4 regions of the [Roseibacterium] beibuensis genome follow, and region 4 is predicted to be linked to each of the others. Evidence: riboswitches for the same ligand, from Rfam matches in the RefSeq annotation. Region 4 holds a riboswitch; each other region holds the start of a gene.

Region 1 (7,710 bases), on a different contig from region 4:
GCCTGCCGCTGGGGGGCGGCAAGGGGGGCGCGGATTTCAACCCGACGGGCCGCAGCGATGCCGAGATCATGCGCTTCTGCCAGGCCTTCATGCGCGAGCTGGCCCACCATATCGGCCCGGACCGCGATGTTCCCGCGGGCGACATCAATGTCGGCACGCGCGAGATCGGGTGGCTTTTCGCGGCCTACAAGGCGCAAGATGGCGAGTTCACCGGCGCCTTGACCGGCAAGGGCCAGAGTTTCGGCGGCTCCGCCATGCGCACCGAAGCGACGGGCTATGGCCTTGTCTATTTCGTCGAGGCGATGCTGGCCGAACAGGGCCAGGAGATTGGCGGCAAGCGCATCGCGATCTCGGGCAAGGGCAACGTCGCGACCCATGCGGCGGAGAAGGCGGTCGCCCTGGGCGGCAAGGTCATGACGCTTTCGGATACCTCGGGCAGCCTCGTGGCCGAGGATGGCCTGACGGCAGACACAATCGACTGGGTGCGCCAGCGCAAGCAGGAAGGCCGCGACATCGCCGATCCGCCAAAAGGCTGCGGTGCGCGGTTCGTGGAAGGCCGTGCCCCGTGGGATCACGAGGCCGATATCGCGCTGCCCTGTGCCACCCAGAACGAGGTGGATGAGGAGATGGCAAAACGCATCGTCGACAACGGTGCGAAGATCCTGGCCGAAGGCGCCAACATGCCGCTGACCGCCGTCGCGCGGGAGGTGATCGAGAACGCCGACCTGCACCACGCGCCGGGCAAGGCATCGAATGCGGGGGGCGTGGCCGTCTCGGGGCTGGAGATGAGCCAGAACAGCCATCGCCGCTTTTCCACCGCCGCGGAGGTCAATGGCGAGTTGAAGCAGATCATGCGGGGCATCCATGACCGCGTCGCCGCCGAAGGCAGGCAGAGTGGCCGGATCGACTATGCCCGCGCGGCCAACATCGCCGGGTTCCGCAAGGTCGCGCAGGCCATCGCCGCGATGGGCGCGATCTGAGGGGGCAGGTGATGACAGGTGCAGAGCTTTTCGTCGAATGCCTTGTCGCGGGCGGGATCGACACGGTCTACGCGCTTCCCGGCGAGGAAACGACCGACCTGATGGACGCGCTGGCGGCGTCGAAGATCGACATCGTGTTATGCCGCCACGAACAGGGGGCCACCTTCATGGCCGCCTGACGGGGCGGCCCGCGGCCTGTCTGGCCACGCTCGGGCCCGGGGCGTCGAACCTTGTTACCGGGCTGGCCGATGCCACGCTCGATCATGCGCCCGTTTTGGCGATCACGGGGCAGGGCGGCGGATGACCTGGCGGCCCTGTTGCAGGGCACCGGGATGCCGATGGCAAGCAGCTTCAAGGCCAAGGGCATCTTGCCCGCGCATCACCCTCAGAACCTCGGGGCCTTCGGCCTTCCGGCCGAAGATTAGGTGGATCATGCCATCCACAGTGCCGATCTGCTTGTCTGTATCGGGCTGGACCCGGTGGAATACCCCTTGGGCAAGCTGACGGATGAGGCCCGGATCGACGCGCTCTCCTTGTCAGACACAAGCGTGCCGCGCGATGCCGGGTGGCATCTGGGGGCCGAGGCCGTCGGGGACCTTGCCGCCGGATTGCGACACACGGCATGCGAAACGGATGACGACCTGGCGAAGCATTGCGGCGACCGCCCTGCAAGGCAGCTCATCACGGTGCCGGTCAAATACAGCGGAACCTTCGCGTGACCCCTGCCCGTCGGGAACCTTTGACGGGGCATCCGTGTTGAGTGTCCAGAACCGCAACACAGGAGCTAAGCCATGAAAACCGCACCTATTCTTGGTATCGCTGTCGCCGCAATCGTCGCCATCGGCGCCGCCGTCTACCTTGTCGATATCGACCAGACCGAAGAGGCCGCGCTGCCGGAAATCTCGGTCGAAGGCGGCAACATGCCCGAGTTCGAGGCCGAGACCGGGGATATCGAGGTCGGCGAGACCGAAGTGACCGTTCCCACGCTCGAGATCGAGCCGCCGGAAGAAGACACCGATCTCGCCCAGAACCAGTAATCAAGTCTTACCGCTGATAGGAGAATGACGATGAACCGCGACCAGATCGAAGGCAAATGGACCGAGATCAAGGGCCAGCTGCGTGAACACTACGGCGAGCTGACCGACAACGATCTCGAAGAAGCCAAGGGCGACCGCGAACAGATGGAAGGCGTGCTTCAGCAGAAGCTGGGCCAATCCAAGGAAGAGGTTCGCAAGACGGTCGACGATATTCTGGCCAAGGTCTGATTGACCTGCAGACCCACCACAAGACGCCCTGCGTGAAATCGCGGGGCGTTTTGAGTCTGAGAAAGGACCAAAGACCGGCGTCCACTCACCTTGCCGATTTGGACCCAGAGGGATCTTGCCGCTGTCCGGACGATCCGCAAACGCACGTGCGGACAGATGCGCAAACAACCTGCCTGAGACGGTCCGCGTCGATGCGCGGCAGCCTGTCATACCGGACGGCGAGGAGAAACAGAGGTTTCACGACGGTTATCCGGTGTTGTCCGCTTACGTCTCAAGAAAGGCCGCCAATCATTCGGGTCGAGGGCATGTTCGGCTCCATTCTTTGCAATGGAACCGGAGGTTGGCGAACTTTACGGTCTTCCGGGCGAATAAGTACGCGATCTCACCCCCTTGGTTGGCGGTATCGGAGGTGCAACAGACGGCAGCGCACACGTATTTTTTGTTGCAGCAAGAGGATGCGGAGGTGGACTTCATGCTGGGCGGCAGGGCCCCAAGCCCCACCGCCGCGTTGTGGTTCAGTGGTCCTCTTGCCAGATCTCATCCATTACGACCGCGTCCAATGGCAGGCGTTGGCGCCAGCCCTTGAGGGCCAGTTCGGGCGCGGGATAGAAGTCATCCACAAACCCGACACACAGGTAGGCCACGATCGCCACGTGGTCGGGCAGCGCGAGGATCCGGCGCAGGTCGGGCTCGTTGTAGATGCTGACCCAACCCACGCCGACATTCTCGGCGCGCGCGGCAAGCCACAGGTTCTGAACCGCGCAAACCGAGGAATAGAGATCCATCTCGGGGTTGTGGGTACGGCCCAGAACCACCGGCCCGCAGCGGTCGCGGTCGCAGGTGACGGCGATGTTCAGCGGCGCTTTCAGGATGCCTTCGAGCTTGAGGCCGCGATAGGTGCTGCGGATACCCTCTGGGAACATCGCCTCGGCCTCGGCATTCGCGGCCTCGAAGACGCGATGCACGGCGCGGCGACGCTCGAGGTCACGGATGAGAATGAAATTCCACGGTTGCATGAACCCCACGGACGGCGCGTGATGGGCGGCGTCGAGGATGCGCCGCAGGACGTCGTCGGGGATCGGGTCGGGGCGGAACTCGTCGCGCACGTCTCGGCGGTTGCGGATCAGGTCGTGGATCGTGTCGCGGTCTTCTGGGGTAAAGCGGCGCGCGGATGCGGGCGCCGCCGGGGCGGTGTCGGGCATGGTGGCCCTCCTGGTTTGACAGCGCCGCCTCGGGTTCCACGCGGGGCGGCCATCTTGCCGGGCCGGTCTTCTGGCTTCGGGTCATCTGCGCGCAGGCGCCTTCCCGGATCGCTCCAGTGGCATCGTGCCTGCGGCATCCCCGTCACAGCGGCGGGCCCGCGCCGGTATTGCACCGACTTCCCGATTCTCCCCGGCTTGGCGGGGCACCCGGCGGACGCTGCATAAGCGGGCGAGCGGCGGCAGGCAAGATGCGCGCGATATCGCAAAGCCCCATCAGTCCGTGACCTTAACGAAGTAACGGACGAAGGTCGAAATCCTATTCACCCGGCTACACCACAAGCCGGCTTCGAAGCAGTTGCGCTTGCGTGGCCCATCGGCGCAAACGATAAAGTGCCGCGCGCTGCCGCCGCCACGGCCCTCCTCAAACTGGCCAAGATGGTTTCCGCACCTCAGAAGCCGTCAACGGTCTGACATCAAGGGCCTTCACGCCGTTGTTCCCGGTTGCCTCAACACCGAAGCGGACATTCCGCCAAAATCACCCAGTTGAGCCATACGTGGTCTACATAGGGGGCGGAAAGCGGAAGTTCGCTGCGGTGAAGATTGTGCCACACAGCCAAGCTAGAAGCCGACATCCAGAGCAGACCAAGATCAAAGCGTACCGGAATGACACAGGTCCCGAGTGAAGTCGCGGTACTTCGCATGAGAAGCGGGAAGAAGTGCGGCTGGGCGAAACTGCTGTGCGCCGCAATACGTTTCCCATCCGAGGCTCGTCTGGGCCCTCGGCATGATGTACCTCGATCATGAAGGCGACCAGCGGCTTTGCCTGCTCAGCCTGAGCATCGATCCGCTTGCGCTCGCGACCGGGCTGGAGAACCGCGATGCCGTGACCCGGTTCGCCAAGGGCCTCTATCGCAACCCCACCGGCATCATCGAACGCGCCATGCAGGCTGCCGCGAACGGGCGGAAGGGATACCGGCTCGTCACCCGTGAGAAGATCAGGGGTCGAACCTTGGCCGGAAGCTTCGATTGCCCCTCACCGATGCTTGTGAGCGAGGCGCGGGATCGACGCACCCTCCCCGATGCGCAGGAGCCCGGCCCAGAAGAGGGCAAGACCTCCTTCTTCGACCCCGATATCCGCAAGGCGATCCTGAAGATCGACGAGAGCAGATCCATCCGCAAGCCGCGCTACGAGAGCGAGGAGGAGCGCGCCGAGAAAGAGCGGGACATGATGGAGCGCATGCATATCGAGACCGGTCCGGCCAGCGCGATGATCCTGCGCGATCTCTTCGGTTACGAAAGCGGGTTCCGCGTTCTTGGCGACATGATGCCCGACGAGGAGCCAGAACACCCTGCCTTTTGACGACGCAAACCGGCAACACCCGTGTCCAATCGGGGCCGACCTCCAGGCGCAAGCCTTTCAGATCGGCAACGCGGAGACAAAAATTGCCCGTGACAACCATGAGGAACGACAACATGAATGACGATCGACAAGACGGCGCCCTGCCGGCCACCCGGTCGGCCGACGCACCGCCAACCGCACCACCCCACCCCCTGGATGGCCAGTGGTTCATGCGCGTCGATGGGCGCGACTACGGCCCCTATACCGGCCACCAGCTCAAGGCCTTTGCCGAGGATGGCCGTCTTGAGCCGGACACGGAGATCCGCCGGGAGGCCAGCGCGGAATGGGTTGCTGCCGAGATGGATGTCGCGATCCGGAAGTTTTTCCAGCCGGCGCCTGTGCCCCAGCCCGGGCCGGAGCCGCAGGTCGCGACCGCAAGCGATCGCAGTACGGTCGTCCAGGTCACCAATACCTTTCAACAGCCCGCGGCGCTGGTGGATCCGGGCGCAAACAAGTCGCCCGGGCTGGCGCTCTTGCTGTCCTTCCTTTTCGTCGGACTTGGCCAGTTCTATAACGGCGATGTCGGCAAGGGCTTCCTGATGATCCTGGGCTGCATTCTGCTCTGGCTCGTCTTCCTCGGTTGGATCATCAACATCTGGTCGATGATCGACGCCTACACCAAGGCCAAGGAGCTCCGCGATCGCCACCAGGCCTACATTGCGGCACAGACGCGGCCGGCATGACCCGCCAGGGGAAGCGAACCTGCCCGACCTGCCTTGGCCTGGGTCTCGCACGGGAGCGGTGCCCGACCTGCGGACGTGCTGCGGCCGGCCAAGCGATCGGAAGCCTGAGGCTGCCCCCGTGGCTCGACAGAAGGTTGACGTCCTGGCTTGTCGATCGGGAGATCCACGAGATCGCTCTCGTTCCGGCCCTCATCCCCCTTCTGCCGCCCATGCCGGTTCTCGCCCTGGCCGCTTTCGGACTGAAGGCGCGCTCAGCCGACCTGCGCGCGCATCTGTGGACCTGGCGTTTCGTCCTCGTCGCAGCCATCGTGAACCTGATCCTGTCGGTCTGGCTTCTGTCCGAGATCTCCGAAACGGTATGGGGCCTCATTCTCGGTTTCTGGAGCACGCTTCCTGATCTGCTCCGGGAACCGGCGGAAGGGACGAGATCGATCCCGGTGGCAGCCTGACAGTAAAGGGCCGCCTGAAAGAGCGGCTTACTGCCTTGGGATCCTTAACGCTAAAAGCTCGCGCGCATCGACATCCCTTGTCGCCTTAACTCGTCCCGGGCAGCGCTCGTCATTGACCTCATGGCCCGCATCCCGAAAGACAGATCGGATTTCCAGGAAATCGCCCGGGTGCGACGCAACCTCGGCGACGTGAAGGCACCCTATGCGACCGCGGCCCTTATCGAGGAGCTGCGCCAATGGGAACTGGCTTTCATGGATACGCAGGAGCGGCCGAAGATGGTCATCTTCGCGCACCACAAGTCGGTGATCGAGACGATAAAGGCCCAGATCGAAGCCGTTTTCCCGGGATCCGTCTTGACGTTCGACGGCTCCACAAAGTCGAGAAAATGTCAGCCGACTGTCGACGCCCTCCAGCAGGACGAGAGCAAGCGGGTAATGATCCTGTCACGCTCGGGCATCAAAGGGATCACGCTCATCCGCGCCAACGTGATGCGCACCGTCGAGCCTGACTGGAACCCCGCTGACATGATCCAGCTTGAAGACCGGATGTGGCGGACCGGCCATACGCAGAACTGCGATGTCGGCTACATGTTCATTCCCGGCACGCTCGATGGTCGCATGGGCAAGTCGATCCTCACGAAGATGGAGAGCGACGAGCGCACCATGAACAAGCCGAAGCTGACACTGGAGGCAGAGCAGGCGACGCCGGCCGAACCCGAGGTTGCTCCGGACGGGGCGGATCTTCCGCTCTTCGCAAGCGCGTGAAGAAGGCCCGGCCCGGAACGACCGCAAGGATGTCGATCATCACCAGGTTGAAGATGCCGCAGGCGGCCACGAGCAGGGGAATGATGCCGGCAGCCGGATCCAGGGTGGCGGCGGACGGGCCGAAGACCACGATCACGACCTGGGACGCGAGCCAGCCGATGAACAGGGCTTCGGCAAGCGCGGTGTCCTGGAACCTGCGGCAGAACACGGCGAAGTAGGCTGCGAAAGAGAGGAAAAAGACCCCGAGAAAGCCGAAGAAGACGAGGTAAGGATTGCCGGAGATCGTGAAATCGGCAGGCATGAAGAGACCGATGGAGACCACGATCGAGGTGATCGCGTAGACCAGGATGAACTCGAGCCGCCCCGCGGGGCTCTCGAATGACAAAAGACGCTGCAAGATCGACACGGTCATCTCCTCGGTCTGACTATGGTCCTGGTTCGCTCGAGCCTGGTCGATGGGCGATGATACCACCTTCACATCCCAAAGCGGTGATGTCGACACCCGGTCCGAATGAATCTCCACTGTCCGGCATGGAAGAAGGCTCCAGGCGGGCTATGGCCCTCAGGGTTCAAGCACGTCCTCGACGTCATGCTGGCGAATCCTAGCCTGACTTCAGAACTGCCGCATCCTATAGGTCGTAGAGAAAAGATCGCACTTCGCAGCGTGATTCAGGCCCTTGCGGATATGGGCCTCTTAAAGCTCGTCCCAGACCTGGATCATCTCTGGCTAGGCCGTTTCTTCCCGCTTGCCCCGAGCCGCGAGGACCTGCTCGCGTAATTTCGAGATATTCTCCCGAAGGCGAAAGCAGCGCCAAAACCCCGTCGGGTCGCTCGGGTGACAGTATCCGAATGACGGCACCGGAAGGCAAAGCGCGGTCGCGACGAGCAGACAGGGCGCCAAGCGCTTCGAGACTTGGGCACGGTCCATGCGTGAAGGCCCAGCTCACCATACTCTTCTGCGGTCCAG
Region 2 (7,710 bases), on a different contig from region 4:
CGTAGAGGACACGGCCCGTTTCGGGGTGGATCGGCAGGAAGATCGAGTAGGTCTGGCGGCGTTCCTCGCGCAGCGATTTCAGCATCACCTTCATGATGTCGTCATAGCGTTCGGCGGCGCGTTTCAGCACCTCGTCGAACTGGCCGGTGCGGTAGAACTCGGTCGCGGAATAGAACTCGTACTCGAAGCCAAAGGTATCGAGGAAGCGGCGCAGCATGGCGTTGTTGTGATCGCCGAAACTGTCGAACTCGCCAAACGGGTCGGGCACGCTGGTCAGCGGCTTTTGCAGGTGTTCGCGCAGCATGTCCTGGTTGGGGACGTTGCCGGGCACCTTGCGCATCCCGTCGAGGTCGTCCGAGAAACAGATCAGCCGCGTCGGAATGTCCGAGATCACCTCGAAGGCGCGGCGGATCATCGTGGTGCGCAGAACCTCGCCGAAAGTGCCGATATGCGGCAGACCCGAGGGGCCATAACCGGTCTCGAACAGCACGTAGCCCTTTTCAGGCGGCTGTTTTTCATAGCGTTTCAGCACTGCGCGCGCCTCTTCGAAGGGCCAGGCCTTGGAGGTCATCGCGGCGTCACGCAGATCGGTCATCGTCTTTCATCCCAATGATCAGGTCGGGGGCGTCCATGCCCCTGCGGCCCCGCACCTATTGCGAGGTCAAGGCAGCGTCAATAAATACCGCGAAAGCCGAATTCAAGGAGAGACCGATGACCGACCGCACCCCCCTGTCGCCCGAGGACGCGCTGGTCGCGATCATGGTGGCCGTCTCGGTTTCCGACGAGGCGATCCAGACCTCGGAACTGGTCAAGATCCAGGGCATCGTGAACAACCTGCCGGTGTTCGGGCAATACGACCTCGACCGGATGCGCGAAATGGCGAGTTTCGTCTTCGAACTGTTCGAAGAGGAGGACGGGCTGGACGCGCTGTTCGGGATGGTGTCGGACGTGCTGCCCGACAAGCTGCACGAGACGGCCTATGCGCTGGCCTGTGACGTCGCCGCCGCCGACGGGAGGCTGGACCAGATCGAGCTGCGCTTCCTCGAAGAGATGCGCCACGCGATGAATATCGACCGGCTGGCCGCCGCCGCCATCGAGCGCGGATCGCGGGCACGTCACACGACCCTGTAAGCGGCGCGGGCGGAACGCCCGGACGCTAGTGCTTGGGCGGGGTCCACTCGGCCTCGGGCACGTCGCGGCGGGCAAGGCGCAGGGCAAGGCCCACGGCGACGCCGACGCCGATGGCGACGGTCAGATCGGCGAGCACGGTCAGAAGGAAGGTCATCGCCAGCAGGATCTGATCCGAGCGCCGATCCTTGAGGTATCCGCGCCAGCGATGCGGTTCGCTCATGTTCCACGCGGTCAGCAGCAGAAGCGCCGCCAGCGCGGGCATGGCGAGGTAGCCGGCAAGGGGCGCGGCGAGCAGCATCACCAGCAGGATCGTCAGCGCATGGACCAGCCCGGCGACGGGCGTCTTGCCGCCCGCGCGCACGTTGGTGGCGGTGCGGGCGATGGCGCCGGTGGCGGGCAGGCCGCCGAACAGCGCCGAGCCGAGATTGGCCGCGCCCTGGGCCAGAAGCTCGGCATTGGGGCGGTGCTGTCCGCCGATCATCCGGTCGGCCACCATGGCGGAGAGCAGCGACTCGATCCCCGCGAGGAAGGCGATGATCACCGCCGAGGGCAGAAGCTCGGCCAACCGCGCGGGCGACAGATCGGGCAGGCCCGGCATCGGCAGGCTGCGCGGCAGATCGCCGAAGCGCGCGGCGATGGTCTCGACCGGGAGGCCCGCCAGCGCCACGATGGCCGAGGTCGCACCAACGGCGAGGATCAGGCCCGGAAAGCGCGGAAAGGCCCGGCGCAGGATCACGATGGCGGCCATGGTGACCAGCCCGATGGCGAGCGTGGCGGGGCTGAGCGTATCGCGCACGGCCCAGAGCGCGGGCAGTTTTTCGAGAAAGGCGGCGGGCACCTCGGCCAGCGACAGGCCGAACAGGTCCTTGATCTGGCTGGAGGCGATGATGACGGCGATGCCGATGGTGAAGCCGTTGATCACCGCCTCGGGCACCAGCCGGATCAGCCGCCCGGCGCGAAGCGCCCCGGCCAGAAGCAGGATCGCCCCGGCCATGAAGGTCGCCAGCACCAGCCCGTCATAGCCGTGCTCGGCGATGACATCGGCCACGACGACGATGAAAGCCCCGGTCGGACCGCCGATCTGCACCCGGCTGCCGCCCAGAAGCGAGATCAGGAAGCCCGCGACGATGGCGGTGACCAGCCCCTGCGCGGGCCCCGCGCCCGAAGCGATGGCGATGGCCATGCTGAGCGGCAGGGCGACCATGGCGACGGTCACCCCTGCGCCGAGATCGGCCAGGAAGGTCGGGCGGTCGTAGCTTTTGAGGGTCGTGAGGATCTTGGGCGTCATGGCCGGTGTCCGCTGGTCAGGGCGAACCTACGCCTGCGCCTTGGCCTGTGCAAGATGCTGCGCCGCGGCGATTGACGTGCATCAAGGCGTGACCGAGAGTGGCGGTACAACCTGAGAGTGTCCCGCCCCTGCCCCGGATCGCCGCCATGCCCCAGACGACCAAGCCAAACGCGGTGAAGGTGCCGCCGAAATCCGCGGACCTGCCCGCCGTCATTCCCGCAAAGCCCAAGCGCGCCAAACCCGACGCGCCGCAAAGCTACGAAGCGCTGGATCGCGCCACCCGCGCGGCCCTGGCGCGGATGACCGGGGGCGTGTCGCCCTATGCGCTCTTGGAAAGCTGGACCGACTGGGCGGTGCACCTGAGCCGCGCGCCGGGGCGGCAACTGGCGCTGGCCGAACACGCCCGCGACAATGCGGTCAAGCTGGGCGCCTATGCCCTGCGCACCCTGACCGAGGACGGGCATCCGCCCGCCCCGTTCAAGCCCAAGGCCTATGACCACCGCTTCATGCATCCCTCGTGGGAGAAACTGCCCTACGCGCTGTGGCAGCAAAGTTTTCTCGCCACGCAGGATTGGTGGGACATGGCGACGGGCCATATCCGCGGCCTGCGCCCCGACAATGCCGACCGCGCGCAATTCATCGCGCGCCAGACGCTGGACCTGTTCGCGCCCTCGAATTTCCCGTGGCTGAACCCGCAGATCATGGAAGAGACGCTGAAACAGAACGGGCGCAACATCGTCGAAGGGTCCGAGCATTACTTCGAGGACCTGATGCACACGCTGACGCAGGAACATCCCGACCAGCCCGAGGGCTACCGCGTGGGCGAGGACCTGGCCGCGACGCCGGGCAAGGTGGTGATGCGCAACGAGATCTGCGAACTGATCCAGTACGCGCCCGAGACCGAGACGGTGAAATCCGAGCCGGTGCTGATCGTGCCCGCGTGGATCATGAAATACTACATCCTCGACCTGTCGGCCCATAACTCGATGGTGCGCTACCTCGTCGAGCAGGGCTTTACCGTCTTCATGATCTCGTGGCGCAACCCGACGGCCGATATGGCGGAGCTTTCCCTCGACGACTACCGGCGGATGGGCGTGATGGCGGCACTGGACGCGGTCAGCGCGATCGTTCCCGACACCAAGGTCCATGCCAATGGCTATTGCCTTGGCGGCACGCTGTTGGCGATCGCGGCGGCGACCATGGCGCGGGATGGCGACGACCGGCTGGCCTCGATCACGCTGATGGCGGCGCAGACGGATTTCGCGGAAGCAGGCGAGTTGCTGCTTTTCACCGACGAGTCGCAGGTGGCCTTTATCGAAGACCTGATGTGGGACCAGGGCTATCTCGACCGGCCGCAGATGACGCGCACCTTCGCCACGATGCGGGCCGAGGACCTGATCTATTCCCGCGCGGTGGCGCGCTATTTCCTCGGGCGGCCCGACATGCCGTCGGATCTGGGCGTGTGGAACAACGACACCACGCGGATGCCGTCGCGGATGCATTCGGAATACCTGCGCGGCCTGTTCCTGGAAAACCGGCTGACGGCGGGGCGCTATGCCGTCGAGGGGCGGGTGATCGCGCTGAAGGACATCAAGGCGCCGATGTTCGTCGTCGGCACCGAGACCGACCACATCGCGCCGTGGCGGTCCGTCTACAAGGCCAAGCTTTTCACCGATGGCGATTTCCGCTTCTGCCTTGTGAAGGGCGGGCATAATGGCGGGATCGTCAGCGAACCGGGCCACCCGCGCAAGCATTACCGGCTGGGCCATCGCGAACCCGGCGCGCTTTACATGGACCCCGACACCTGGCTGGAGCAACACGAGCCAACCCCCGGAAGCTGGTGGATCGCCTGGGCCGCGTGGCTGGCCGAGCACTCCGGCGGAGAGGGTCCGCCGCCCGCCTTGGGCGCCGAGGGCTACGCGCCGCTGGCCGACGCGCCGGGCGACTACGTGTTCGAGACCTGACGCCATTCCGCGCTTGACCGGCAGGTGCCGGGGGGCCTACCGATTGAGGCGATGGTTCCCCGTGCACCGCACGGGGTGAAAAGGGAACGCGGTGCGGGCAAAGCCCCAAATCCGCGACTGCCCCCGCAACTGTAGGCGGAATGCGACCCCGAATATGCCACTGGGCCAAACGGCCCGGGAAGGTCGGGCAAGCCATGATCCGCGAGTCAGGAGACCTGCCATCGTCGATTCACCCAAGGCCCGGGCGGGGTGCCCCGGAGAAGGAGTTTTGCGATGATCTGGTCCGACGAGACCCATTCCTACCAGGCGACCATGTGCCCGCGCATCGGCGGCCCCTGCCCCGAGGCGGCCTGCCTCGTCAAGAGGCTGGCGCAGAGCCTGGCCACGGTCCGCCCCTTCACCAAGCCGGATTTCGAAGTGGCCGGGTTCAGCCGTCTGGATGGTTGCCCGCAATCCTGCGGCGCGCAGTTCGTCGCGAACCACCGGCGCGTGCGCCTGTTCTGCGGCGTCGAGATGGACACCGAACTCGCGCCCCTCGACGCGATGGCGGATGCGATTTTCGGCAATGGCGATGACGGCGTGGGCCTGAGCACGGCAAGCCTGCCTGCACGCCCCCTCGCCCTGGTCGAGGCGCGGTCGATCGCCTGAAGGCCCGATGGCTCAGGCGTGGATCACGCCCCAGCGCTCGATCAGGGCCTGTTGCAGGCGTTTGGCGCGGCCATTGTAGCTGCGCCCGCCGGGCGGGCGTTCCATCTGCGCCTCGGTCAGGGCCGCGCGCCGGTCGAGATCGGCGCAGAAGATCGCAAAGGCGAGGTCGCGCCCCGTGGGCAGGCGGACATAGCCCGCCAGCGTCGAGACGAAGTTGAGCGTACCGGTCTTGGCGACCACCGAAAGCGGGTGATCGGCCACGGGGTTGCCCGAGGCATCCCGCATCGGGATGTCCTTCATCAGGTTGCGCAGAAGCCCGTTCGGCCCGGCGCTGACCAAGGCGCGGGTCATGTCCTGCGGGCGGATGCGGCTGTCAACGCCAAGGCCCGAGTGATCGACGAAATGCGGGGTGCGGGCGCCAAGACGCTCTTCCATCCAGGCGGCCATCTCGGCCCCGCTTTCGGCCAGCGTGGCGGGGCGCACCCCGCCCGCCTGCGTCGCCAGGAGGCCCACGACCTCGGCGGTGAGGTTGGTGGACCACAGCATCATGCCACGCAGGATATCCTCCAGCGGCTCGGAGACATGTTCGACCAGCACGGCGGCATCCGTGGGCGCGCCTTCGGAAAAGGCCGGCCCGTCGAGCACGATGCCGTAGCTGCGCGCGATGGTCTGGAACACCTCGGCCATGTAGGCGGCGGGACGGCGGGTGGGCAGCCAGCGCGCGCCGCCATTGCCAAGCGCGCCGCGCGCCACGGTCCATTCATCGCGGGCTTCGGTATCCTCGTAGGTGTAGACGGGATAATCGCGATCCTCGATCACCATGCGCGAGGTCTGCACGCCGGGGGAATAGCTGGCCGAACGGGCCTGCATGGTGACGGTGTAATCGCCGTTCTCGCGCGTCCATTCGAAATGCACGCGGTTGAAATTGAGGTTCATCGACGAGATCGACGGGTTGTAGCCCGCATGGGGAAGCTGGCCCGGGTCGATCTGGTAGATCGTGGGCAGCGCATCGGTGGCAAGGCGCAACTGGCCCGTCACCTCGCGCACGCCGAAATCGGCCAGCGACCGCGCCATGCCCGCCAGCGCGTCGGTGTCGAAGAGCGGATCGCCCGAGCCGATCAACCACAGGTCGCCATCGAGGCGGCCATCGGCCAGCACCCCGTCCGAGACCAGCCGCGTGCGGAACCGGTAGCCGGGGCCGAGCCGGTCGAGCGCGTAGGCCGTCGTCACGGCCTTGGCAACGGAGGCGGGCGGAAGACCGTAGAGCGGGTGGCCGACCTCGAGCATCTCGCCGGTCGTCGCGTCGGCCACGGCAAAGCCGACGCGCCCGCCCAGGTCGGCGCGGGCGATGATGTCGGCGGCATCGGGGATGGTGCGCGCAAGGAAACCATCGGGCCGGACCAGCGGTCGCAGCGACCGCTCGGGTGCGCTGGCCCATGCGGGGCCGGCAAGGCTTCCGCCGACGGAGGCTGCTGCTCCGCTTAAAAACGCGCGTCTCGAAACCATTTGGTCAAAAAATCCGTAATGTCGCGAAAGGTTAACCAGAGCGGCGCGGTCGTCTCAAGCCCCTGCCCGGAGACCGGGATGCGACCCCACGCAAAGGTGATCGCCGGCAGAAAGGCGGGTTTCCGACGCCGCGTCAACAGGATAGAGGCAAGCGCCATGAGGTCCGACACGCTGCGCGCGCTGCCCCTGATGCTATTGGCCATGGCGCTGATCCCGGCAGGGGACACGGCGGGCAAGCTTTTGACCGGGGGCGAGGGCGTGGCGCCGCTTTGGGTGGCGTTCAGTCGATTCGCGCTGGGTGCGGTGATCCTGGCGCCCTTCGTGCTGCACATCACGCCGCCGCGCATCTTCCTCGACTGGCGCATCTGGCTGCGCGCGCTGTTCATCGCGGGCGGCATCGTGTCGATCCTGACGGCGCTGAAGACCGAGCCGATCGCCAATGTCTTCGGCGCGTTCTTCGTCGGGCCCATCCTGTCATGGCTCCTGTCCGTGTGGCTCCTGCGCGAAGGCTTTTCCTGGCCGCGGCTGGGGCTGGTCTGCCTGGGGTTCCTCGGGGTCATCCTGGTGGTGAAACCGGGCTTCGGCATGACGCCGGGGCTGGGTTTTGCGGTGCTGGCGGGAATTTTCTATGGCGCGTTCCTGACCGCCTCGCGTTGGCTGGCGGGGGTGGCGCGGCCCCGCGCGCTGCTGATGAGCCAGCTGGTGATCGGGGCGCTGGTGCTGGCGCCGCTTGGCCTGCCGCAAACGCCTGAGATCACGGCGCGGGTGGGCTGGCTGACGCTGGCCTCGGCGCTGGGGTCGATGCTGGGCAACCTGTGCCTGATCCTTGCGTTGCGCATGGCGCCGGCCTCGCGGCTTGCGCCCTTCGTCTACACGCAGTTGATCGCCGCAACCTCGCTGGGGTGGCTGGTCTTCGGGGTCTGGCCCGACGCGCTGGCCTTTGCCGGGTTGGTGATCCTGCTGGTCTCGGGGCTGGCCTCGCTGGGATTGCGCGAGCGCGCGGACTGAGGGCCTACCAGTCGCCGCGCGCGCGGATCTCGGTCGAAGAGATATCGACCATCGGCAGGTTCAGGAAACACCAGGCTGGAGTCTTTGCCCGGCCCAGAAGAGGCGCCGCGCTGGCGGGCAGGCGTGCCCAATCGTAGACCTGCGCGGCCTTGGCGGTGCGCGCCG
Region 3 (7,710 bases), on a different contig from region 4:
GTTGGGTGCAGGAAAGACGACGTCTTGCCTGTCAAACTCGAATTGAGCGGTCGTCGCCCAGGTAACACGCTCTGCAATTGCTGCATTGAGACCAAGCACGAGGTTATGGCGCGGCACACGCGGCAGACGATTGCCGGCCCGGTCCTCGGCGTCCGTGTAGGTATAGTTCGCAAAAGCCGACAGGGTGTCGCTCAGCATGTAGTTGGCGGTGAGTTCGTAGCCCTGCGTGGTGCTGGTGCCGGCTACTTGGTTGTAGCCGCCGCCTGAGAAACTGATCAGGTCGTCGATCTCGGTGTAGAAAACGGTCGCGCTAAGGTTCAGGTCGCCGAACGCCTGTTCGATGCCCAATTCGATGCTGCGGCTCTGCTCGGGTTCGAGGTTCGGGTTGCCGTAGAATCCGGAATACAGCTCGTAGAGCGACGGCGCGCGGAAGCCCGATGCAATCGACCCGCGCAAAACAGTGCCTTCTGCCGGGCGCCATGCGCCGGCAAGACGACCAGTGGTTTGTCCGCCGAAAATCGAATGATCGTCATAGCGCAGCGAAGCCGAGAGGTCGAAACCGCTACCCAGTGCCGCGACATATTCGGCAAAGACCGCGGCGGTATCCACGCCGCCGGAATCGGAATCGGCGTCGAACTCTTCCTCGGTCAGATCAAGGCCGAACGTCAGCGTATCGGCCGTGCGTAGGTTGGCGGTGCCGAGATATGAGTATGTCATGCGCTCGCCGAGATAGTCTTCGGTGAAGCCGCCGGGGTAATAACGCTCGGTGCGCGATCCGCTGATGGACAGCTCGTGTTCTATACCGAAGGCGTCAAAATTGGCGTAGGCGCGCAGGCCGGAGCGCTCGCCTTCCTGTTCATCGGCGGTATCGATGGAATCGTCGATCTCGGTAAAGCTGTCGATGTAGAAGGCGCTGAACCCGATGGTCAGAGCCTCGGTGGTCTCAAATTCACCCGCAAGAATGAGGGTGGTGGACTGGTGGCCGTCCTCTTCGGTGTTGCCGTCATTTTCGTCGGCGGCCGAGAAACCCTCTGTCGTCAGTTCCGTGGCGGAGAAGGACAGCGTTCCGCGCTCGAACCGAGTGCCAACGCCGAAATTCAACAGGTAGGTCTCGTAGCTGCCGGCTTCGACGCCGACCGTGACCTCGGTGCCCGGTTCGTCAGGGGCCAAGTCGGAGGTGATGTTCACCACGCCGCCGATGGCTTCGGACCCGTAGATGGAGCCTTGCGAGCCGCGCAGGATTTCGACACGCGTTGCCCCGGTGCCCAGAAGGCTGCCGAAGTCGAACCCGGTCTGGGAGGAGGACGGATCGGTGATATCTATCCCGTTCAGGTAAACGGGTATGTAGGACGTCCCGAGACCACGAATGCGCAGTGTGGTGCTCGACCCGACCGGGCCATTCTGGCTGACTGTGAGGCCGGGCACGGTCGCCAGCGTGTTCGATAGTTGGATATCGCCGGGATAGCGCAATTCTTCGGTCGTCAGCACATCGACCGATACGCCGGTGCGATCCTCTTCGATCTCGGTCAGGCCCGCCGAGAAGATAACCTCATCCAGTTGGAAAAAGGCGTCCTGCGCCAAGGCCGGGTTGCCGGCAACGAGTGCGGAGATGGCGGTCAAAGCCAATCGTTTCGTCATGTATGTCCCTCCTTCGATACCGGTATGGCGGCATTCGGACTCGTTGGTGTATGTCATCGGAGGGGTTCGTCCCTCCGCAGACGGTGCAAATGCGTCACCACTACGGAAGGGTCCGTTGCCCATGGCGCCACCCGCGCCCGGACAGGGTGATCACTTCGGCAGGTCTCCTGACTTCGCGGGTCGTTGCGTGAAACGGGCCTTCCCGGGATGTCCCAGTGGCATGTGCCGTCCACACTCGCCGCTTACAGTTGCGGGGGCAGTCGCGGGATTACACCGCGTTCCCTATTACCCGAACGGTTTGCGCCGTCCGGACCGAAGCGAGTCCCCGGATACGCGCGCCGGGGCATTCAAGCAAGGGTTGAACGCGGCACTTCGGTTCCCGAAACCGAAATGTCACAGGTTTCTGACAGGACTCGCCGGGCGTCCTGTCAGACGATCCTGACCGTGCCGCGCCCTGGAAGGCCGTGTTTTCGGGTCACTTGGGCTGGCCCCAGCCACCGCCACCGGGGGTCAGCATCTCGATCGCATCGCCGATGCCCAGCGCGACTTCGGCATTTCCGGCAAGGCGCTCGCGCGTGCCATCGGCCCGGAGAACCCAGTTTTCCCCGATAGCCCCCTCGCCACCGCCCGCGCGCCCCGGAACAGGCACCTCCCGGTGCGAACAGAGCGTCGTGATCGTCATGGGGTCGAGGAAGCGCAGCACCCGGTGCATCCCCTCTCCACCGCTCCATGCGCCGATGCCGCCCGATCCGCTGCGATGGGCCATGCGCTCAACCCTCACAGGGAAGCGGGTTTCCAGGATCTCTGGATCGGTTGCACGCGTATTCGTCATGTGGACCTGCACGCAGGAGGCGCCATCAAACCCCGGCCCGGCGCCCGCGCCGCCCGCGATGGTTTCGTAATTCTGGATGCGGTCATTGCCCCAGATGAAATTGTTCATGGTCCCCTGGCTGCCCGCGATCACGTCCAGCGCGCCATAGAGGCATTCGGTGATCGCCTGGCTGACCTCGGTGTTGCCCGCGATGACGGCGGCGGGGTGGACCGGGTTGATCATGCTCCCCTCGGGCAGGATGATCTCCAGCGGTTTAAGGCACCCTTCGTTCAACGGGATCTCGCGCCCGACCAGCGTGCGGAAGACATAGAGCACCGCCGCTGTCGCGATGGCCTTGGGGGCGTTGTAGTTGTTGCGATGCTGCGGCGAGGTGCCGGTGAAGTCGATCACCGCGCGGCCTGCCGCCTGATCGACGCGGATATCGACCTTGATCTCGCTGCCATCGTCCAGCGGGTAGGTGCAGGCCCCGTCCTTCAGCGACCCGATCACGCGGCGCACGCTGGCCTCGGCATTGTCCTGCACGTGGCGCATATAGGCCAGAACAGTGTCTAACCCGAAGGTTTCGACCATGTTCTGCACCTCGCGGATGCCGGTCGCGTTGGCGGCCACCTGCGCCTCCAGATCGGCCATGTTCTGGCCGATGTTGCGGCAGGGATAGCGGCCCGAGGCCAGCAGCGCCCGTGTCTCGGCCTCGCGCAGGCGCCCGTTTTCCACCAGTTTGAAATTGTCGATGACGACGCCTTCCTCCTCGATCCGGGTCGAGTCGGGCGGGGCGGATCCGGGGGTCTTGCCGCCGATATCGGCATGGTGGCCCCGGCTGCCGACCCAGAAGACGATCTTTTGCCCGGCCCTGTCGAAAACGGGTGTGATCACGGTCACATCCGGCAGGTGCGTGCCGCCGTTGAAGGGCGCGTTCAGCATATACGCGTCGCCCTCGGCGATCTGTCCGGCGTTCAGGCGCGCGACGGTGCGCACCGCCTCGGACATGGAGCCAAGATGCACCGGCACATGCGGGGCGTTCGCCACAAGGTTGCCATCGGAATCGAACAGCGCGCAGGAGAAGTCGAGCCGTTCCTTGATGTTCACCGAATAGGCCGTGTTTTGCAGTGTCGCGCCCATCTGCTCGGCGATGTTCATGAAAAGGTTGTTGAAAACCTCCAGCATCACCGGGTCGGCCTCGGTCCCAAGGGCATGTTCGGTCGCCTTCGCTTCTGTTCGTTCCAGCAAGAGGTTGCCCAGCTCATCGACCCGCGCCTGCCAGCCCGGTTCGATCATGTTGGTGCCGGTCGCCTCGGTGATCACGGAAGGTCCGGCCACCGTTGTGTCGACAGGCAGGTCGTCTCGGGCGTAAAGGGGCGTGTCATGCTGCGCCCCGGAGAGGTGGACAGAGAGCATATCGCGCGGTGCAGGGTCTTTTTCTGTGGTCGGCAAAGGGGCGTCGGGCGCATCGGTCGACCCGATGGCCTCCACCTCCAGCATTTCGAAGACAAGGTCCCGTTCTGGCGCGGCAAACCCATACCGCGCGCGATGCGCGTCTTCGAAGGCGGCCCGCAAATCGTCGGCACTGCCAAAAGGGACGGCCAGGGCCTGGTGCGAGCCGGCATAGCGCAGATGGGCGCGTCTCTCGATCCGGATGCGGTCGGCCCCGATGCCCTGTTCCGACACCTCGGCGCGGGCTTGGTCCGCCATCTCGGAAAGTCTCTGTTCCGCCTGTGCGAACCGATCCAGGCCTTCATCGAACTGCGCTTCGCGCAGCGCGCGGATATCGGCCAAGCCCATCCCATAGGCCGACAGGACCCCGGCATAGGGATGGAGCATGACAGTCGTCATGCCCAGCGCATCCGCGACGAGGCAGGCATGTTGCCCGCCCGCGCCGCCGAAACTCGCCAGCGCGTATTTCGTCACGTCATAGCCGCGCTGCACGCTGATCTTCTTGATCGCGTTGGCCATGTTCTCGACCGCGATGCGCAGGAACCCCTCGGCGACCTCTTCGGGAGATCGGCCATCTCCGATGTCCTCGGCCAGGGCCGCGAACTTCTCGCGTACGATATCGGCATCCAGCGGCTGATCCGCATTCGGCCCGAACACGGCGGGAAAGTGGCGGGGCGACAGTTTGCCCAGCATCACGTTGCAATCGGTCACGGTCAGGGGCCCGCCGCGCCGGTAGCAGGCCGGGCCGGGGTCGGCGCCCGCGCTTTCGGGACCCACCTGCAAGCGCCCGTCGCGGTAAGACAGGATCGATCCGCCCCCGGCCGCGACCGTGTGGATATGCATCATCGGCGCGCGCATCCGCACGCCCGCGACCTCGGTTTCGAAGCTGCGCTCGTACTCGCCTGCGAAATGGCACACGTCGGTCGAGGTGCCGCCCATGTCGAAGCCGATCAGCTTGTCGAACCCTGCCGCCTGCCCGGTGCGCACCATGCCGACAACGCCGCCCGCGGGCCCCGAGAGGATCGCGTCGCGCCCCTGGAACAGCCGCGCATCGGTCAGCCCGCCATTCGATTGCATGAAGAACAGGTGCTCGCAGCCGCCCCGCCCGAGGTCCAGCGCATCGGCTACCTGGTCGACATAGCGCCGCAGGATCGGTGAGAGATAGGCATCGACCACCGCCGTATCGCCGCGCCCGACCAGCTTGATCAGGCGGCTGGCCTCGTGGCTGGGCGTGACCTGGGTGAACCCCACCTCGCGGGCGATCTCGGCGGCGCGGACCTCGTGCGCAGGGTTCAGGTAGGAATGCATGAAGGCGATGGCGACGGCGCGGATGCCATCGTCATAGGCCTTGGTCAGCGCCGCGCGCACGGCGTCTTCGTCCAGGGGGGTCAGCACCCCGCCCTCGGCATCCAGCCGTTCGGGCACCTCGGTCCCCTGCTCATAAAGCAGCGACGGCAACTGGATGTTCAGATCGAACAGGCGTGGTCGCGCCTGCGTGCCGATGCGCAGCAGGTCCCGAAACCCCTCTGTGATCAGCAGCAGAACGCGCGCGCCCTTGCGCTCCAGCAGGGCATTGGTGGCGACGGTCGTGCCCATCTTGACCGCCTCGATCGGGGCGTCGGACCCCTCCATCAGGCGGCGGACCCCTTCGACGGCGGCATCGGCATAGTGCTCGGGGTTCTCGCTGAGGAGTTTGGTCGTCACCAGCGTGCCATCGGGTCGCCGTCCGACCAGGTCGGTAAAGGTGCCGCCACGATCGACCCAGAATTGCCACTTGCCCATGATGCGCTCCGTTTGCCTGCGTCTTGCTAGCAAACCGCCCTCGGGCTAGCCAGATGCCAGAGTGAGGATCACAGCATGCAGATCACCGATTGGGACGATGCCTATCAGAACGGGGCCTACATCCCCGGGGCCGATGACTTGGTCGCGGGGTGGGCTACCCGCGCGGCAGCCTTCCGCGCCAAGCATTTTGAGGAGGTGCTGAATTACGGGTCCGGCGACCGCCAGTTCCTCGACCTGTATCGACCCGAAACCGCAGCACAGGGTCTGTGCGTAATCGTCCACGGCGGCTATTGGCACAAGTTCGAAGGCCGCGCCTTTGCCCATCTCGCCGCCGGGCCGCAGGCCGCTGGTTATGCCGTGGCGAACGTCACCTACACGCTCGCCCCCGAGGCCCGGATTTCCGAGATCACGCAAGAGATTGCCCATGCCGTCATCGCGGCGGCCAAGGCCGTTCCCGATGGCCCCATTTTCCTGACCGGTCACTCCGCCGGCGGGCATCTGGTCAGCCGCATGGGGTGTCCGGGGGTGCTGCCCGACCCGGTCGCGGACCGGATTGCGCATATCCTGTCGATCTCTGGGGTGCATGACCTTCGCCCCCTGCTGCGCACGGCGATGAACGACACACTCCGCCTCGATGCCGAGGAGGCCGCAGCAGAAAGTCCCGCCCTGTTGACCCCGCGCCCGGGCCTGCGCCTGACCTGCGCGGTCGGGTCCGAGGAACGGCCCGAGTTCCTACGCCAGAACGATCTTCTGGCGAATATCTGGACGGGGATGGGCGTCGACACGCAGGCGGTGCATCTGCCCGGTGACAATCACTTCACCATCATCGCCGGGCTGGAATCACCCGACGGGACACTGACCAGGTTGCTGTTGGATCAGAGCTGATCGTAAAGGCCGCTGATGGCGGTCTTGAGTTGCGCGCGATCTTCCGGGCCGAGCGAATCGAGCATGTTGCTTTCCGCAGCGCGCGCCAGGATGCGCAGGCGATTCACCTCGTCCGAGCCCTTGTCCGACAATTTCACGACCAGGCGCCGCCGATCCTCCGTGTCGCGGATAACCGAGATCATCTGCAACTCTTCCAAACGGCGCTGGGCGCGGCTGACCCGCGCGGCATCCATCGCCGTCAGGATGCACAGATCCTGGGACGAGCAGGGCTGGTTCGACGGCAGCGCCATCATGATCCGCCATTCGGGCACTTGTAGACCTGCATCTTCCATGACTTGCTGGAACACGCGGCCAGAGATGACGGACATCTGGAATGGCAGGTACTCGCAGAGATCGAAAAGCAGGAATTGGGCTTGATCCTTCACGCCGCAATCCTTTCATTCGCGAGGAATTCAATCTTAAGTTTAAGTCGGCTTAATCTACTCGCGCAAGTTTATTGTCAATTCCGATGGGCAAGACGCTGCGTGAAGCGTTGATCGCGCTGCCAGATCTGCCTGTTTTGCTGAGCTGACGAAACCCATGAAATCAGGGTGTTACCCTTCGTTTGCGCAAAACACCTTGCGCTTCGGCGTTTCATTCTCAGTCGCCAGATCGCCCGGTTGCGACGCTTTGGTCACATTTTCCGGCTTGTCGGTCCTGTCGGTCCCCCGTATGTGCGGCGGCGGGACACCCCTCCCCAACGAGGGGCGTATATCTGAGAGGGTATCAGATCATGACTATCGACCAACCGGCCACGCGGCCGGCCAATCCGCGTTTTTCTTCTGGCCCCTGTGCCAAACCCCCCGTTTTTTCCCTCGATAAACTGTCTGGCGCCGCGCTGGGCCGGTCGCACCGGGCCAAGATCGGCAAGGACAAGCTGAAAGCCGCGATCGAAACGACGCGCGAGGTTCTCGGCGTGCCCGCCGATTATCGCATCGGCATCGTGCCCGCCTCGGACACCGGCGCGGTCGAGATGGCCATGTGGTCGCTGCTGGGCGCGCGCCCCGCGACGATGGTTGCCTGGGAAAGCTTTGGCGCGGGCTGGGTCACCGACGCTGTCAAACAGCTCAAGATCGAGGCCGAGGTGAAGACCGCCGAGTACG
Region 4 (7,710 bases):
TCGGGCTTTGGCCGTCGGATGACCCGGTCGAGACCGCGCATGATCACCCCGACCTGTCCCCTGACGATCCCCATGTGCGGGGTGGGCACCGGCACGTGCGCCCCTTCACCATCGACGATCTGCACCCGTCTTGGCCGACCAGCGGCTGGACGTCAGACTGGCGCCAGCCGTCCCTCCGACAGGTGCAGCGCGCGGGGGGCGACGGCGTCGCGAAAGGCCGGGTCGTGGCTGACCAGAAGGACCGCCTGCGGCAGCGCATTCACGATCTCGACCAGCCGCGCCCAGTTGTCCACGTCGAGTGCATTGGTCGGCTCGTCGAGCAGTAGCACCTCGGGCGACATCGCAAGGACAGTTGCGAGCGTCACCAGGCGCTTTTCCCCGCCGGACAGGTGGTGTGTAATCCGATCCCGCAGCCGCATCAGGTCGAGCCGCGTCAGAACGTCATCGACGATGGCCAGCGCCTCGTCCCGGCTGCGACCGAGGTTCAGGGGGCCGAAGGCGATGTCCTCGGCCACGGTGGGGCAGAACAGCTGATCGTCGGCATCCTGGAAGACGAGGCCGACACGGCGGCGGACCTCCTCGAAATCGGGCTCGTCGCGGCGGGCCTCGCCGAAAACGCGGATCGTGCCGGCCCGGGGCGTCAGCAGGCCGACAATGAGCTTCAGGAGCGTCGATTTGCCCGCACCGTTCGCCCCGGTGATCGACAGCCGGTCGCCTGTGCCAAGCGATAGCGAGGCGTCAATCAGGACCGGTGCGGCGTTCGTGTAGCCGAAGCTTATGCCTTCCAACTCGATCAGCGCCATGGACCCAAATCCAGCAGGAGTAGCACCGCCATGGCCGCAACTGCGGCCAATCCGAAGCTCAGATCGCTGCGCGTCGCCTCGAACCGGTGCAGCATCACGATCCGACCCGAGAAGCCCCGGCATTTCATCGCGCCGAGGATGCGTTCGGAGCGCTCCACGGCCCGCACCAGCATCATGCCGACCAGATAGCCATAGCTGCGATAGGTGTGCCAATTGGTGCCGGGCCGGAAACCGCGGACCTTCATCGCGGTGCGAAGGCGAAGGTATTCCTCGCGCAAGGTGCCGATGTAGCGGATAGAGAACATCAACAGATGGACCAGCCGCTCGGGCATCCCCAGTGCATGGAGCGCATGGCCGAGTGTCACCGGCTCCAGTGTCCCTACAAGCACCAGCAGCGCAAGCACCACGGCGTTGGCGGTCAACGCAATCTCGACAGCATGGAGCACCCCTTGCCAACTGGCCGTGAAACCCCAAACGGCAAAGATCGGATCGCCGGGCACGGTGAAGGGCAGCAGGACCAGCATGAAGAGGATGAAGCCGTCCATGGCGGCCATGCGCTTGAGGGTTCGGGTGATGAGCAAACGCGAGGCCAGGAGCAGCGCGACGGAGAGTGCGAAGGCGAGCGCGAGCACCTCGATCCGGGAGCAAGCCACCACCACCACGGCATAAACGACGGCCACGATGATACGCGCACGCGGGTCAACACCGCCAAGCCAGCCAGGCACATCGCCGTTCGGCCCCAGCGCGGCGGCCTGTGGCGTGAGGATTGTCGCCAAGGGTCAGGCCGCCAGCTTGCGGCGGGCGGCAAGGTAGAACCCAAGACCGAAGAGACCGATGATATAGCCGATCCCGCCCAGGATGGTCTGGAAATCGTTGTGGTTCTTGTAGGCCGTGATCTCTTGGCGCAGCGGTCGCATTTCCGTGCGCACAGCTTCCGCAATGGCGGCGCGTTCCTCGTCTGTCAGCGAGGTCACCATGATCCCCCCGCCTGCCGGTGCGTCCGGGCCAGCTTGGGCCACCGCTTCGGTTTCCGGTGCGGCGACGCCCATGATCGCGGCGACATCTTCCGCAGCCATCTCCATTTCGGCAATGTGGCCCGCGCCCAGATCGGCGCGGAAAACATGGGTGACGGCCTCGGTGGGCGTGTAGAGGAAGAAACCGTCCCCGTCCGTGATGACCTCACCCAGCTTGCTTCCCTCTGCGTCGAAGACTTCGACCAGCCGATTGCCGGCCATCTCGCCATTGGAGAACCCGATCTCCCCTTCGATCTCGCGGCCCGCCGGAAAGACGGATGAAATGACATTATGGGCCAGCGCGGCAAAGGGGGCTGCAACCAGGACGAGTGCCAAAATGAGAGCGCGCATCATGCCTTGGCTCCTTTCATGGTCGTGAAGAGATCGGGCTTCACCTGCCGGGCAAGGTAGACCGCCGCTCCGGCAAGCAGCGCTTCGATCCCCATGACGGGGATATGCGCAAAGAAAACGAATTGTGCGGCAGCGACGAACTCGTCTCCTGACAGCATCAGGGAGGCAGCCACCAGCAGCGTTGTGGCGGCGATGGCAAAGGCACCGCCGATCCCGGCCCAGACCGCGCCCATCGCGGGCGAGGCCCGCGCAATCACCGGACCAACGAGGATACCGACCAGAACGGCCGGCAGGGCGATGTTCAGCGTATTCACCCCCAGCACCGTCAATCCGCCGAAGCCAAAGAAGACGGCCTGCAACAAGACCCCCACGAACAGCGCGGGAAAAGCGGCCCAGCCGAGGACAAGCCCGGCCAGACCATTGAGGATCAGATGCACCGAAGAGGGGCCGATCGGAACGTGGATCAGCGAGGCCACGAAAAACGTGGCCGACAAAACGCCCGCCGCCGGAATTTTTTCCAGCGGCAGCTTTTTCAGCCCCAGCGCGATCCCGCCAGCGGCAACGACGGCCCCGCCGAGGACAACCTCGTTCGCAAGCGCCCCGTCAACAATGTGCATGATCTCACTCCAACTCGGTCGCGTGAATCCAGATCACGGCATCTTGCGACAACTCGCGGCCGTCGAACCCGGTCTCCGGTCCGACACCAAGCGCGGCAAAACCCCACCACCCGGCCGTCGGGATGCCGAAGGTGAAATAACCGTTTGCATCGCTGATCGCGATCAGCGTGCCGCCCGCGGGCGCGGCAACCGTCGGTTCGGTCGTGGCACTGACCGCGATGTCGGGCTCGGAGGCCATGTATTCGATCTCGATCTCGGCCCCGGCGACCGGTTCGCCATTTGACAGCACGCGGCCCGTAAAGGTCGAACCGACGAGCACGTTGTAGGGACGGTTCAGGGGCTGGATCTCGGCCGGAAGCCCCATGATGCCGTCCCAATCAGTCGGCAGGCCGTTGCGGTTCAGGAAGACGCGCGCGATCTGCTGAATGTAGATGTCCTCGCTTTCCTCATAGTAGGGCTCGGGCACTGTCACCAAGACGTAGTCGCCCGACCGGCGGATCGGGACCGAGCCACGGAAGGCCTCGCCCGTGTTCTCTGCCCCCTGAAATACTGCGGGTTCGAGCGTATCGAGCAAGTCCGTGCGCTCACCGTTGTGGATCATGTAGAACTCGCGCGGCATAGCGAGGTCCATGACTTGGCCGTTGTCCATCGGGTGCCAGAAGATCAGCTTGACCGGAATTTCACCGGGTGTCTCGATCACCGCCTGTTCGGTGAAATTCAGCAGGAAATGCGCCGATGCCGCCATCGGCAGGGCGGCAGCGACACCAGCCGCGAAGATTGTCGTGCGAAGGGTCATCTACGTCCTCTTTCTGTCGTGCGGCTGAGAAGCCGCGCTTGGAAAGGACGGACGGGGAGATTTGGCGGGAGCGCGCAACCGGAGTGACGCGCCCATGCCCGACGCGTTTCCCCGGCGTCCAGGTGGCCGCGTCCCGGTGGGGACACGCATGACCGGCAGGTCTCCTGGCTCGCGGGTCAATGCTCTGGCTGGCCTTCCCGGATCGCTCCAGTGGCGTTGTCAGCCGAACTCGCCGCTCACAGTTGCGGGGACAGCCGCGGGTTCGGTGTGACCTCACACCCCACCGCGTTCCCTCTTGCCTCCACCCCAGAACGGGGCGGAACCGATCACACCAACCTGATGCCCCACGCCCCGTGTCCGGTCAATAGACGACTCATGGGGCGGAGGAGCGAGTGCCGCGACCATTTGACAATTCCGGGTGTTGATCTCGGCAGCCAAACCATGCCGCCTCGTTTGTCATGTCGACCTATGCGCTGAGCGACGGTGCTCTGGATCGGCTTGAGGCTGCCGCACGTGGCGCAACGTCCCGGCCAGCCCAGCCGGGTCCAGCCCCTTGGCATGCCGTTTCCCGAAGGCCTCCTGACCTGGCTTCCCGGCGCCATGGGGGATTGCCGCAGCGTGGGGCAGAACGCGGACACCAGGCTCGAGACCGGCCCCGATCCCGTGCGAGGCTCCGGCGCGTGCATCGTTTTCACCGTAGGCGACCCTGCCGTACAGCCGGTATGGCCTCCCAGCCCGGCCGGGCCGCGATCGGACCCGGCAGCCCCTCGGCCTTGGCTGAAACATCCGAGATCCGCTCCTCTTAGTGGTCGGCGAGACGGGTGTCCGCCTAATGGGGACTGCAGGTTGGAACGGTTTCCCCGAAATCGAGGATTTCGACGCTGTCTCGTTTGCCGCCTTTTGTGGGCTACGCTCTGGATCCGCTCTACGAAACGGTAGAGCGACGCCCTGCCCCTCACCGCGCTGGCCCGGACACCGCACGGCTTGCGCGGGGATGGCTCAGGGCGAGGCAGCATCAGGAATCTTTTTAAGTTGAAGTATCGATCGCATGCCCCGGCGATCGGAAATTTCGTACGGCGGAAAACCTCAAGGCGGCTGGGACTTTCCTGTCCACCTATTAGTTATATTTTTTAACAAGCCCTTAGCTGAATTCTGGCCGAGAAGGGCGAAAAATCCTTGACAGGGCGTGCATCAAAAACATCCGTTTTGTGCATACATATGCCCCATCCAAATTCGCTGTGGATGGGGCATATGTATGCACGCTCAGGTGATTCGAAATCAAACCTCTCCCCTCCAATATAATGAAATAAAACAATAAAATAAAGCTTCATCGAAATCTGATGGCATAAGCATGCACGTTCGAACCATAACCATGCACACCTCACATTGCTGAAAACAAAAAAGGCCCGCGCGAGGCGGGCCGTCCATCTATGAAAAAGCCAAGTGGTCAGTTCTTCCGGGGCATCTTCTTTCGTCGGGTCGTCTCGTAGGCGTCGAGCAAATTGTGCTGTTTGAAACCCTCTCGGTAGTTCGGCATAGTGAAGGGCGAGTAGCCAAATGGCAAACCTGTGCGGCGCGAAAACCCTTCGGCGAAATGGTCAATAGTGCAGATCTTTTCATTGGCACTAAGGGTGACCGTCAAAGCTTCGATCAACAGCTCGATCACCAGCCCCCATCGTTGGCATCCCGCGAAAACCAAGCGGTCGAGGAAGTCGTCCAACTCGAAGTCATCGAACTCAAGCTGCGCCTTGTCACAGTAGCTGAAGATAAGATGAAGGAGCTCGTCTTTGTCGGTTGTGCTCGCGAGATCGATGCCGGAAAAATTCACGGTGCGCAGGAGCCTGTAGAGCTGCTCTTCCTTCTGAATCTGGGCGGCGAGGCTGGGCACTCCGGAGAAGATCAGCATCAGCGGCCATTGATGATCCTTCAAAAGGGATTTGAAGCTATCCAGAAATTTCTGGTTGGTCAGGCTGTCGTTTTCCGTGAACACGTGCTGGCACTCATCAAAGTGAATGCCAACCACGCCCTGAAGCTCCGCATACTTTCTGACCTTGGAGCAAATCTCGCTTTGCGAGTGCCGCCCTCGCAGCGGGTATCCGAGGACTTCGAGAATTTCGACGCCGAGATCTTTCCAGGTGACCTTGCCGGACAGAAGGCATGAAATGACCCGAGCCGGACGCCCATCGGGCATGGTGGTTGATCCATCGTTAAGGCGCCTCAACATGGCATCGATTTCGGTCGACTTTCCTTGCCGGGAGTCACCGATCACCAAAATCCCGGAGGCTTCAAAACGACCGCCAATCGAGGCTTTGATATAGTATTCCGTGACGCACATAGTCATGGCCTCGGCCAGGTCCTGCGCTCGGTTAAACGGAAAGCGGGCCTCCATCAGGGGCTTTCGAACGTCGACCACCGCCTCGTTGACGAATGACATTACTTCAACTCCTTGAGGTTGGAAGGACGCGCAGATTTCATGGACTGCGACTTGCGTGTGCGAGACGTATTTCCCTTGGAGGGAGGTGGGTTGCTCGCCGAAGTGCCCTGAGATTTTTCCTCCTGTGTCCCATGGTCAGTGGGCTGCTCGTCCGACGACGGCTCGGAGGTTCCGGGCACCTCTTCAGCCGTCCCTTCAATGATCGAGGGTTCTTCACCGATGGCGAAAACCCCGTCGCTTTGCGCCAAGTTGGTGACATCGTCTGGAGAGGTTGTGCTGTTTAGCTGCTTTGTGCGGGGAACCCGGGCGCCTGCGAAGACCGCCCTGGCAAGTGCCTTGCACTCCTCGATGGTCGAATAGCTGCGGGGCAGGTCGTGTTCGACACCGATGGACGAGATGTCAGCGTAACGCCGTGTCCGCGCTTCCATAAGGCGATCATGATAAAGTTCAGTGACGTGCGGATCCTCGCGACGATACTCGGCGACCAACTGCAAGACCTCGCCCAAGGTCATGTCTGCGAATGCGGTCGTCTGAAGGGTGACTTCGATCGGATCCGGCACGCCCGCCATGAGGACCGTGGCAATGTTCAAATTGTCGGGGTCGACAAAGACCTCGACTTTCCCTTTGAAGAACTGCTCTTCGCGGGCCAGCTGCAGATCGTCCGAGTTGAACCAAATACCCTCGAACACGCGCACACCTTCATCGGAAGGTGTGGTGCTGACCTGCCAGCCGAGATGAATGCGCCGGGTGTGGGGGTCGATCACCCCAGCCATCCCGCGGGTATCGTTGAGCTCTTTATAGACATCCCAAGGACGGCGGCCGAACATGCCAACGCCGTAGTGCTTTTGAAAAGGGTATTCGTCCACGAGGTAGCGGGTCAGCATGGCATACAAAAGCTCAACACTCACAACCCCATTTTTGATTGCGTCGTAGCCGGGGATATCTCCCGGGCGGCGTCCCGTGTATCCCGGCATGACCTTGAAAAAACACGACTCCACTGTTCCAAAAAACCGTTCATCATGAGCTCGGTCTGTTGGAGAGTACGTTCGGGTGGTTTCGTTGATCGTTCCAATTCCCATCAATGATGCAATGACGGGTGAACTTCGCAGCCCAGTCCCGTTATCGTTGCGCAAACGGTGAATGCTGCATCCTTTAGCGGGATCATTCTTACACCCGTACCGGGTCTTTTCGCGGGTCTTGTCACGGGTCGCCATGCGCAGAAGAGCAAGAGTAGCCTCTGCATTCGGGTTTTCGGCAATAATCCAAGCCAAAGGCATGCGGCTGGCAACATCAAATAGGACGATAATGTGAAGCCGTTTTCGAATAAACTCATCCGCCTCTTCATAGGCCCTTTTCGTTTCGTCCGAGAGGGTGTGCCAGAAGCCTTTCTCTTTTGCAGACGTCACGAGCGACATTTTCTGCTCATCCATGCCGCAGAGCTCACCAACCATGAACCCCCGGATGTCGGTGCTGCCCCGCCCTTGCCTTCGGCGGGTTTCTCGAACTCCATCTACGGCAATCGCATATTCGGTTGGAGTGACGAGGCGATCACGGTGCTCCCGAAGCGTCTTCTGTGATGGCACAGCGAGTTTTGGCAACTCGTTCAAGATGCGGCGCTTGTTCTCCTCGTGAACGAGCGTCTCAAGGTATTGGTGAACATTCGCGATCGAATGTCCCCTTAGGTCGAAGCCAAATT

What was found. A riboswitch is a leader RNA that binds a small molecule or an ion and turns the genes downstream of it on or off. The one in region 4 is predicted to bind cobalamin.
Region 1: linked by a shared signal. The riboswitch ahead of bluB (5,6-dimethylbenzimidazole synthase) and the one ahead of ABD923_RS00065 (DUF4198 domain-containing protein) in region 4 are both predicted to bind cobalamin.
Region 2: linked by a shared signal. The riboswitch ahead of ABD923_RS13395 (hypothetical protein) and the one ahead of ABD923_RS00065 (DUF4198 domain-containing protein) in region 4 are both predicted to bind cobalamin.
Region 3: linked by a shared signal. The riboswitch ahead of ABD923_RS12855 (TonB-dependent receptor plug domain-containing protein) and the one ahead of ABD923_RS00065 (DUF4198 domain-containing protein) in region 4 are both predicted to bind cobalamin.

The regions. Positions count from the first base shown of each region.
Region 1 covers NZ_BAABHW010000007.1:156-7,865, reverse strand. The annotation lists gene gdhA (NADP-specific glutamate dehydrogenase) at 1-980, shown strand, start outside; partial or broken gene ABD923_RS19175 (thiamine pyrophosphate-binding protein) at 992-1,284, shown strand; gene ABD923_RS17380 (hypothetical protein) at 1,244-1,405, shown strand; gene ABD923_RS17375 (hypothetical protein) at 1,406-1,699, shown strand; gene ABD923_RS17370 (hypothetical protein) at 1,772-2,017, shown strand; gene ABD923_RS17365 (CsbD family protein) at 2,048-2,245, shown strand; gene bluB (5,6-dimethylbenzimidazole synthase) at 2,761-3,447, opposite strand; cobalamin riboswitch at 3,491-3,672, opposite strand; gene ABD923_RS17355 (hypothetical protein) at 4,232-4,807, shown strand; gene ABD923_RS17350 (DUF4339 domain-containing protein) at 4,921-5,529, shown strand; gene ABD923_RS17345 (hypothetical protein) at 5,526-5,978, shown strand; gene ABD923_RS17340 (C-terminal helicase domain-containing protein) at 6,099-6,743, shown strand.
Region 2 covers NZ_BAABHW010000004.1:54,922-62,631, forward strand. The annotation lists gene ABD923_RS13375 (lysine--tRNA ligase) at 1-595, opposite strand, end outside; gene ABD923_RS13380 (tellurite resistance TerB family protein) at 712-1,131, shown strand; gene ABD923_RS13385 (SulP family inorganic anion transporter) at 1,157-2,419, opposite strand; gene ABD923_RS13390 (PHA/PHB synthase family protein) at 2,566-4,383, shown strand; cobalamin riboswitch at 4,419-4,620, shown strand; gene ABD923_RS13395 (hypothetical protein) at 4,657-5,031, shown strand; gene dacB (D-alanyl-D-alanine carboxypeptidase/D-alanyl-D-alanine endopeptidase) at 5,044-6,537, opposite strand; gene ABD923_RS13405 (DMT family transporter) at 6,694-7,545, shown strand; gene ABD923_RS13410 (nicotinate-nucleotide adenylyltransferase) at 7,550-7,710, opposite strand, start outside.
Region 3 covers NZ_BAABHW010000003.1:292,698-300,407, forward strand. The annotation lists gene ABD923_RS12855 (TonB-dependent receptor plug domain-containing protein) at 1-1,638, opposite strand, end outside; cobalamin riboswitch at 1,779-1,970, opposite strand; gene ABD923_RS12860 (hydantoinase B/oxoprolinase family protein) at 2,114-5,683, opposite strand; gene ABD923_RS12865 (alpha/beta hydrolase) at 5,759-6,568, shown strand; gene ABD923_RS12870 (MarR family winged helix-turn-helix transcriptional regulator) at 6,559-6,993, opposite strand; gene ABD923_RS12875 (phosphoserine transaminase) at 7,341-7,710, shown strand, end outside.
Region 4 covers NZ_BAABHW010000001.1:10,901-18,610, reverse strand. The annotation lists gene ABD923_RS00085 (energy-coupling factor ABC transporter ATP-binding protein) at 153-803, opposite strand; gene cbiQ (cobalt ECF transporter T component CbiQ) at 794-1,579, opposite strand; gene ABD923_RS00075 (cobalt ABC transporter permease) at 1,583-2,167, opposite strand; gene cbiM (cobalt transporter CbiM) at 2,167-2,784, opposite strand; gene ABD923_RS00065 (DUF4198 domain-containing protein) at 2,789-3,580, opposite strand; cobalamin riboswitch at 3,718-3,922, opposite strand; gene ABD923_RS00060 (ATP-binding protein) at 5,028-6,014, opposite strand; gene ABD923_RS00055 (hypothetical protein) at 6,014-7,710, opposite strand, start outside.